DNA from 3 places in the Aliiglaciecola sp. NS0011-25 genome. Region 2 is predicted to be linked to each of the others. Evidence: predicted binding sites of a transcription regulator. Region 2 holds the regulator's gene; each other region holds the start of a gene.
What was found. The regulator sigma-54, encoded in region 2, starts transcription at its own class of promoters, with help from an activator protein. The targets are predictions, from matches to a motif close to GTTGGCACGNNNNTNGNNT.
Positions count from the first base shown of each region.

Region 1 (3,262 bases), on a different contig from region 2:
AAAAACACACCGGAGCTAAGCAAACTCAAAGTAGTATTGCATACTTCTTTAAGCGGTGTATTTAATCAAGCAATGGTACAAAAAGTTGGAGCAGACGACTTTATTGCTAAATTTCACCCAGATGAGCTAGCGTCAGCTGTGCAAAAATGGTTTAACAAATAAAGCTCTACTTTACCTACGGAAATTAATGTTTGAAATTAGATCAATTAGCGCCGCACGAATTCTTAGAGTTTACGCATTTTTTAGAGCGTCAGTGCGGTATTGTACTAAATGAGAAAAAAAGCTATTTAGTTTATAGTCGCCTAGGACCCTTGGTTCGCCAAGAAAACTTGGCAAGTATTTCTGAGTTACTGAAGATCGCGTATAGCGGCCATTCCCCCAAGATGCGGGAAAAAGTCGTTGATGCTATGACTACTAATGAAACCTTGTGGTTCCGTGACAAATACCCCTTCGAAATTCTATCTAATAGATTGTTAACTGAGCTTTCTAAAGCAAAGCGTAAAGTGAGAATTTGGAGCGCAGCTTGTTCGTCCGGGCAAGAACCATTTTCCATTGCAATGTGTATTCAAGAATATAAAAGAGCTAATCCTAGAGCCTTCCCGTTAGGCGTGGAGATTGTTGCTACCGATATCTCAACTGATATGCTTCAGCGGGCTAAAACCGGCAAGTTTGATAGTATTTCGATTAGCAGAGGTTTGTCGGAGGAACGTAAAGAGCGTTTTTTTAAAGCGGTCGATAACAACCACATGCAATTGGATAAAGAAATCGTCTCTATGGTGAATTTTAAACCTCAGAACTTACTAAATAGTTATTCTGGGCTAGGCCGATTTGACGTGGTTTTTTGTCGAAATGTGCTGATTTATTTTTCTGTAAACAATAAGCGGAAAATACTGCAACAAATTGCCGCTTGCCTGCAAAACGATGGGGCTTTATTTCTTGGCGCATCTGAATCTATCGCTGAATTGAATCAATTATTCACTTTGGTGCGCAATAATCCCGGTCTGTTCTATATTAAAAAAGCTAACTAATACATACTGTTATGTAATATCCACGGTTCATCCGTATCCACCTCCCTATGTCTTGGCATAACCCTTGCTAAATTTCTCACAAGCGAGTTTTTAAGATGAGAACAACATGGCAATCAGTCTTGATAAATTAACCGGACTTCACGACCGAGCAATGCAGGTTAGAACCGAAACTATGGAAGTTATTTCTGGAAATTTGGCAAATGCTAATACGCCAGGATACAAAGCCCGTGGTGTAGATTTTCAGAAAGCCATGCAATCAGCAAATCAAGATCGTCAGCAAAATATGACACGTACCCATGAAAAGCACTTTGAAGGTTCAATGCAATCTCAAGCAAGTATTGAATTTCGAATTCCATTACAACCTGATACTGGTGATGGTAATACGGTAGAGGTGCAAGCTGAACGTAATGCCTTTTTGGAAAATGGAATGCGCTATCAGGCAAGCATCCAATTTTTGACTGGCAAGATTAAAGGTATGAAAAAAGCACTAGCTGGAGGGCAAGGCGCATGAGTTTATTTAGAGTTATGGATATTGCAAGCACTGGCATGTCTGCAGAGAGTGTTCGATTGAATACAACGGCCAGTAACATTGCCAATGCAAATAGCGTCAGTAGTAGTTATGACGCCACATACAAGGCTCGCCATCCTGTTTTTGCTGCCGAAATGCAACGTGCAACAGAGTCACAATCTCAAGGCGCAGGTGTACAAGTATTAGGTATTGTTGAAAGCCAAAAGCCACTGCAAATCGAATACAGCCCAGGTCACCCAATGGCAGACAGTAATGGCTATATCTACAAGCCAAATGTGAATGTGGTTGAGGAAATGGCAGACATGATGTCAGCGTCAAAATCTTATGAAACCAATGTTCAGTTGGCAGACACTACAAAACGTATATTCAGACGTGTGTTGCAACTTGGTCAGGGTCAATAAATCACTGATTTAGTGAGGAAAGTAACGTGGAAATATCAAAATCGACAGGATTAGATTCTAACCTGTATGTACAAGAAGAAACCGTGCCTATTGATGATGGCAGTAATGAAAGGTTAAGTCAGGAAGACTTTTTCTCTTTGCTAACTGAGCAATTAGCTAATCAAGATCCTACCAAACCTGTAGATAACGATCAGATGGTATCACAAATGACCAGCTTCAGTATTTCTGAAGGTATTGATTCACTGAATACTAAATTTTCTGAATTTGCTTCTAGCATGACCTCAAACCAAGCATTACAGGCTTCCAGCCTTATTGGTCAAGATGTCTTATTACAAGGTAACGTTGGATATTTAAGCGATACTAGTAACGGCGTAACCGGGGTGGTTATTTCCGATCAAACCACTCAAGATTTACAAATTACCATTGAGTCTGAAGCCGGCGAATTAATTAAAACCATTGATGCTGGTACACAGTCGGCAGGTAATATTGAATTTAGTTGGGATGGTAAAGATGCTAACGGCAATCCTTTGCCAGCCGGCAATTATGCAGTTTATGCACAAGGTACACAAAACGGCGAGTCAACAACCTTACCTACAGCGGTCAATAGGCATGTAGATAGCGTTAGTTTTGCGAGTAACAATCAAGGTGTCATTTTAAATTTGGATGGCGAAACAAGTGTCAATTTGAGTGATGTCATTCAAATCGGTGGTTAATTAAAAAATGTTAGCCCTTTAGTTTAGGAGAGAATAAACGATGTCTTTTAACATAGCATTAAGCGGTGTTTCAGCTGCTCAAAAAGATCTAGATGTCACTGCAAATAACATTGCAAACGTAAATACTGTCGGTTTTAAAGAATCTCGTGCCGAATTCGGTGACGTTTATGCTTCGTCGCTATTGGCAGCCGGTAATACAAAAGTTGGCGACGGTGTCTTAACCCAAGATGTTGCTCAGCAATTTTCTCAAGGTAGTCTTCAGTTTACCAATACAGCACTGGATTTGGCGATTACTGGAAATGGTTTTTTTGCCACGACTCCTGAAATAACCTCTCGTGATTTTTCATTTACTCGAGCAGGGCAGTTTAAGCTTGATCAAGATAACTTTGTGGTTAATTCCAACGGTGATAACTTAATGGGCTTCCCGGTCAACGCTGATGGTACCTCTTCATCTGTGGCTTTGAGCACAACTATTCCGGTGAGAATTCCAGACTCTTCAGGCTCACCACAACAAACCACCGAAGTTGCACCTCGCTTTAATTTGCCAGCAGGTGATGATGCTAAAGATATAACACTTTTTGATCCTAACGA
Region 1 is NZ_BAABWR010000014.1:6,808-10,069, forward strand. Features, by position in the region: gene ABWV72_RS13090 (chemotaxis protein CheV) at 1-162, shown strand, start outside; gene ABWV72_RS13095 (CheR family methyltransferase) at 192-1,028, shown strand; gene flgB (flagellar basal body rod protein FlgB) at 1,135-1,539, shown strand; gene flgC (flagellar basal body rod protein FlgC) at 1,536-1,958, shown strand; gene ABWV72_RS13110 (flagellar hook assembly protein FlgD) at 1,985-2,671, shown strand; gene flgE (flagellar hook protein FlgE) at 2,712-3,262, shown strand, end outside.
Region 1: flgB (flagellar basal body rod protein FlgB) is a predicted target of sigma-54. The motif match lies at 1,080-1,098, and genes of this name have one in related genera.

Region 2 (3,262 bases):
AAACGTCGATATTTAGAAAAGACGTCAAAATCACCCAAGGTAGCCTTGAAATTTTGGCTGACGAAGTCGAGGTTATTGCGGGTTTAGGGGAAGGTAAAGAAGTTTTTATTGCCCGAGGTAAACCAGCAAAATACAGCCAAACCCTCGATGATGGCAGTAATATTAGCGCCGCGGCCAATGAAATTAAATATGAAGTATCGAATCGTACTCTGACACTCAATGGTGCAGCCGAATTAAATCAGGATAGTAGCCTTGTTAAAGGTGAATCGATTCAATTTAATATGGAATTAGAGCAATTGATAGCAGAAAGTGACGGCAACGCAGAAGGCGGTGTCACTGCCATTTTCCAACCCGAAAGCATTCGCAATCGGCAAACTGACGACACTAAAAAAACTGAAGAAGAGCAAGACAAGTTGCAGGATGAAAAACCTTAATGGCAACGTTAAAAGCGACCAATTTAGCGAAGTCTTATAAATCTCGGCAAGTGGTGCGAGATGTAAGCATTGAAGTTTCTACTGGACAGATTGTTGGCCTGTTAGGTCCCAATGGTGCTGGTAAAACGACGACCTTCTATATGATTGTTGGGTTAGTGCCACTCGATAAAGGCGAGATTTATATTGATCAGACCGAGTTAACCTTACAACCCATGCACATCCGTGCACGAAAAGGAATTGGTTATCTTCCTCAAGAATCATCTATATTTCGTAAGTTAACCGTTTACCAAAATATCATGGCAATTTTGCAAACCCGAAAAGAATTAAGTTCTGATCAGCGAGAAGAGCAAGCGGATGCATTATTGGATGAATTCAATATTAACCATATTCGTAACAGCCTTGGCATGAGTTTATCAGGCGGGGAGCGCAGAAGAGTCGAGATCGCTCGTGCATTAGCGGCCGCCCCTGAGTTTATTCTATTGGATGAACCCTTTGCTGGTGTTGACCCGATTTCAGTAAACGATATAAAAAAAATAATTCAACACCTACGCGATAGAGGTATTGGTGTATTAATAACTGATCATAATGTGCGTGAAACGCTAGACGTGTGTGAAAAAGCGTATATTGTGAGTCATGGTGAATTGATAGCTTCTGGAACCGCAGAAGAAGTTTTAAATAATCAACAAGTCAGAGATGTATACCTTGGCGAGCAATTCAAGCTATAGTAGAGGTATGTTGTTTTTAACCAAAGCTTTGTGGCTAAACAAGTAAGAATAAAAAAACTAAATGAAACCCTCGTTACAATTAAAATTCAGCCAGCAACTAACAATGACGCCTCAATTGCAACAGGCTATACGTCTATTGCAATTATCAACGCTGGATTTACAACAGGAAATACAGGAAGCGTTAGAATCGAATCCACTTTTAGAAGTAGAAGACGGTTCAGATATCCCTACTGGGGATTCCGCTTTAGCAGACAGTAATGACAAGTTCTCAGAGGAGACGGTATCCGCAAGTTCTGATTCCATGGATACAAACGAGGCATTAGAAAAAGCAGATATCCCAGACGAATTACCCATAGATAGCACATGGGACGAATATATCAGTGCCTCCTCAGCCCCCGCCTCAATAAGCGGTGGTAGTGGCGGCGATGACGACCAAATTTTCCAAGGTGAAACAACCGAAAATATTCAAGATCACCTATTGTGGCAGATGCGCTTAACGCCTTTTTCTGAAGTTGATACTGCCATAGCAATCGCAATTATCGACTCTATTGATGAGTCTGGTTACCTCACTATCAGCACCGAAGATGTTCTTGCTAGTCTCGACCATGAAGAGGTTGAACTTGATGAGGTGGAATGCGTTTTAAAACGTATTCAAATGTTCGACCCTATTGGTTCAGGCTCAAGAAATCCGCAAGAATGTTTAATGGTACAAATGAATCAATTTGCACCTGACACCCCTTGGTTAAATGAAGCTAAGTTATTAATCAGCGAATATGCTGACTTATTAGGCAGTAAAGATTACCGAACTTTAATGCGTAAAACTCGTCTAAAAGAAGACGAATTACGAGAAGCTATGCGGTTATTGCAAACACTCAATCCACGCCCTGGTAGTTCATTGTTAATCGGTGAATCTGAATACGTCATTCCAGATGTTTCAGTGATGAAGAAAAATGGTCGTTGGCAAGTTGAGCTAAATCCCGATAGTTTGCCTAAGCTGAATGTAAATCAGCAATATGCGGCAATGAGCCGGAACGCTAAAAACACCAGTGATAGTCAATTTATTCGGTCGCATATGCAAGAAGCCAAGTGGTTTATAAAAAGTCTAGAGAGTCGTAATGACACTTTACTCAAAGTCGCAAACTGCATTGTTCAGCAGCAGGTTGGTTTTTTTGAGCATGGACCTGAAATGATGAAACCAATGGTGTTAAATGATGTCGCAGAAATGGTAGATATGCATGAATCAACTATTTCCCGTGTTACCACACAGAAATATATGCATACACCTAGAGGAATTTATGAACTTAAATACTTTTTCTCCAGCCATGTAGCAACTGATTCTGGAGGAGAGTGTTCCTCAACGGCAATTCGCGCATTAATTAAAAAACTCGTCGCAGCAGAGCTTCCTACCAAGCCTCTTAGCGACAGTAAGATTGCTGATCTACTGGCAGACCAAGGTATTCAGGTCGCCCGTAGGACAATAGCAAAATACCGGGAGTCTTTATCGATCCCACCGTCTAACCAACGCAAGAGCCTGCTGTAGGCTCAACAACAGAAGGAATACGCTAATATGCAAATTAACCTTACTGGCCATCATGTAGAAATTACAGATTCTTTGCGAGATTATGTAGACAATAAATTTACAAAGCTAGAAAGGCATTTTGATCATATCAACAATGTCCATGTCATTCTTAATGTCGAGAAGCTTAATCAAAAAGCTGAAGCGACAGTTCATCTTAGCGGAGGCGAAGTATTTGCAACCTCAGAGCACAACGATATGTACGCAGCAATTGACGGATTGATAGATAAGCTTGATCGACAGGTAATCAAGCACAAGGAAAAAATTAAGCGTCATTAACATATATTAGATTAATTAATGGAAATTAAAGACATCCTTTCCCCTGACTGCACAAGTTGTGCAGTCCAGGGGACAAGTAAAAAACGAATTCTTGAAACTATCAGCCTGATAGCGGCAGAAAAAATCGATGACATTGATCAGACAACGATTTTAAATAGTCTGGTTAGCCGCGAAAAGATGGGCAGCACAGGAATCGGGAATGGTATTGCATTGCCACACGGTAGACTGTCGGGTTTAAAGGATGTGGT
Region 2 is NZ_BAABWR010000020.1:77,894-81,155, reverse strand. Features, by position in the region: gene lptA (lipopolysaccharide transport periplasmic protein LptA) at 1-434, shown strand, start outside; gene lptB (LPS export ABC transporter ATP-binding protein) at 434-1,159, shown strand; gene ABWV72_RS16710 (RNA polymerase factor sigma-54) at 1,221-2,699, shown strand; gene hpf (ribosome hibernation promoting factor) at 2,727-3,014, shown strand; gene ptsN (PTS IIA-like nitrogen regulatory protein PtsN) at 3,033-3,262, shown strand, end outside.

Region 3 (3,262 bases), on a different contig from region 2:
ACGATTGCAAATAATGGCGTGCAAATCCCTCTTCATACAGTTAACGCAATCATGTCTGCAGATGACCAATTAATGTATTCATTTTCTTCTCAGGCCACTAGAATCATCGATGAAAAAGTAGCTTATTTGATGAATTACGCGCTGCATAAAGTCACCTTAGAGGGCACCGCGAAACAAATTAGACGGCGTTTTCCAACGATTAATATGGCCGGCAAGACCGGTACAACTGATGATTATCGAGATAGTTGGTTCAGTGGTTACGACAAAAATATATTAGTAACCAGTTGGATTGGCACTGATGATAACAAAAGTACCGGGTTAACTGGTGCCAGTGGTGCATTGCGATTATTTATGGATTTCCAGTTATTGCAAGAACCTAAGTCACTCGTTCGTCGCTTCCCTAAAGGTTTAGGGATCGCACATTTTAATCCGCAAACCGGTAGAGCGACGCAAGCGGGATGTCAAACAAGCATGAGTTTGCCAGCCATATTAGAAGTGCTGCCGAAACGAGCCGATAAATGTGATACCAAAAATCCGAAGATCCAAGAGCGCAAGAGCTTTTGGGAAAGGCTTTTTGGTAATTAACCAAAAAGTTAATTATTAATATTCAAAACTGACATTAACGTTTGTCTTTGGGGGGCATTGGTTTTTTCACATGTTTGTCTAAGAACGGCGCTAAATCGGTCGGTTTACTGCAATCTAAACTACCACCAGTAAAGGTGGATAAAACGGCAATGGTTTTATTTACTGTTGAGCTGCAATCCACTCGTACCGAGTTACTTTCTCTTAGTTTTTCATCGTCCGTTTTAAAGGGATCAAACTTAGGTAAATTCAAATCAGGCGACTCTCTTTGCTGACGATAGCGCTGCGCCTCCTGTTCAGCCATGCGTTGATTGGCTTGGGCTGAGTGATCTAACAAATGTTTTTGCGCTAAGTTTCGTGAGGTCTCAACCTGAGTGTCAGTGTTAGTTTTGTCTGGAAAATCAATCGAAGGCAAATCTTCCCGTCTTGAATCATTTTCAATAGGGGGTATTTGCGGTGTTACCTGTTCAACAATTTCGGGCGCTTCATTAGGTTCGATGGTATCTGCTGGTGGTAACGTTTCTGACACTTCTATTTCAGTTACTTCTACGTCTTCAATAACTTGGTCTGCTTGTTGTTTTTGTTGATTATCATCAGGTTTGGCCAGCGCTTCTGGTTCAGATAACGGTTCAACAGTTTCGATTTCGGCAGCTTCTTCCACAACTTTTGGCGCAGGCAAAAATACGAGTTTGGCGTTGATCGCAGAAACCTCTTGCTCGATTTTTGTTGGGATAATAATTCGTTGTTGAGACAAAATCCACCAACCAATCAGGCCATGAGCAAGCACGGAAATAAACAACACTTTTCGTAGAGAATTGTTTTTCGTTTTGGTTGGAAGGTGTTGTTGACGTTCAAAATCCAAGGTGAGCGCTATCCAGCATTAATATTTGTGAACTTGATTCGACAATAGACTTGCAGTACCTCCTTTAGTTCCCTAAAAGCAACACTTTCGAAATACATCCAGACAGCGCACCCAGAACGTGCAAAAATAGGTATTTGCACACAATTGGTGCGTAAGTTGACTGTTTAATCTGCTTTTTTTAATCTAAGTCTTTGATTTTTATGTGTAAACATTAGTGGCATAAGACTTGTTTTAAGAATGGAGCGTTTCAATAAAAACAAATTCAAAATACCGGGAGTAACACAATGAAACTAGTAACTGCGATAGTTAAGCCTTTCAAGCTTGATGATGTTCGCGAAGCCATTTCAGAGATTGGCATTGATGGTTTGACTGTCACTGAAGTGAAAGGCTTTGGACGTCAAAAAGGTCATACCGAATTGTACCGTGGTGCAGAATACCAAGTGGACTTTTTACCAAAAGTTAAACTGGAAATTGCGGTTCAAGACGATCATGTTGAACGTTTAGTTGAAGCTATTGTTAGCGCAGCGAAAACGGGCAAGATTGGAGACGGAAAAGTATTTGTGTATGACTTAGAGCATGCAGTACGTATCCGTACGGGTGAAACTGACGGCGAAGCCATTTAAGTAGCAGGGCAGGAGAAAATCATGGAAATTACATTCGAACTTGGGTATGCACTAGATACCTTTTACTTTTTGATATGTGGCGCCTTAGTCATGTGGATGGCAGCTGGCTTTACAATGCTAGAAGCCGGTTTAGTGCGTGCTAAAAACACCACTGAAATATTAACTAAAAACATTACTTTGTACGCAGTCGCTTGTATCATGTATATGGTATGTGGCTACTCAATTATGTACGGTGGAGACGACTTCACATTGTTCCTTAGCGGAATCGTAGGTGACGGCGCAACGGGTGAAGCAGAACCTGCTACCTATGCTCCTTCAGCAGACTTCTTCTTCCAAGTAGTATTTGTTGCAACTGCAATGTCAATCGTTTCAGGCGCGGTCGCTGAGCGTATGAAATTGTGGTCTTTCCTTGCATTTGCCGTAATCTTAACTGGTTTCATCTATCCAATGGAAGGTTCTTGGACTTGGGGTGGCGCTTCTGTATTCGGTATGTATACACTTGGTGACCTAGGTTTCTCTGACTTTGCTGGTTCAGGTATTGTACATATGGCCGGTGCTGCAGCTGCTTTAGCTGGTGTGTTGATACTAGGTGCTCGTAAAGGTAAATATACTGCCGATGGCAAAATTAATGCGATTCCAGGCGCTAACTTACCGTTAGCAACATTAGGTACATTTATCCTGTGGATGGGTTGGTTTGGTTTCAACGGTGGTTCTGTTCTTGCGACAGCTACTGTAGAAAGTGCTAATGCTGTTGCTGTAGTATTTATGAATACTAACGCTGCTGCTGCTGGTGGCCTAGTTGCTGCACTTATTCTAGCGCGTATCTTGTTTGGTAAAGCTGACCTTACTATGGCTTTAAACGGTGCGTTAGCTGGTTTGGTTGCTATTACTGCAGAGCCTTCTACTCCAACTCCACTGCAAGCTACTTTGTTCGGAGCTATCGGCGGTCTATTGGTAGTTGGAAGCATTGTTGCTCTAGATAAAATGAAAATTGATGATCCAGTAGGTGCTATCTCTGTTCACGGTGTGGTAGGTCTTTTAGGACTTCTACTAGTACCTATTACAAATGATGGTTCTTCTTTCTCTGGTCAAATCATCGGTGCTATCACAATCTTTGTATGGGTATTCGTAACTAGCTTGGTTGTATGGTTAATACTTAAAGCTATCATCGGTATTCGTGTAAGCGAAGAAGAAG
Region 3 is NZ_BAABWR010000010.1:114,230-117,491, reverse strand. Features, by position in the region: gene mrcB (penicillin-binding protein 1B) at 1-585, shown strand, start outside; gene ABWV72_RS10535 (hypothetical protein) at 620-1,444, opposite strand; gene glnK (P-II family nitrogen regulator) at 1,729-2,067, shown strand; gene ABWV72_RS10525 (ammonium transporter AmtB) at 2,089-3,262, shown strand, end outside.
Region 3: glnK (P-II family nitrogen regulator) is a predicted target of sigma-54. The motif match lies at 1,658-1,676, and genes of this name have one in related genera.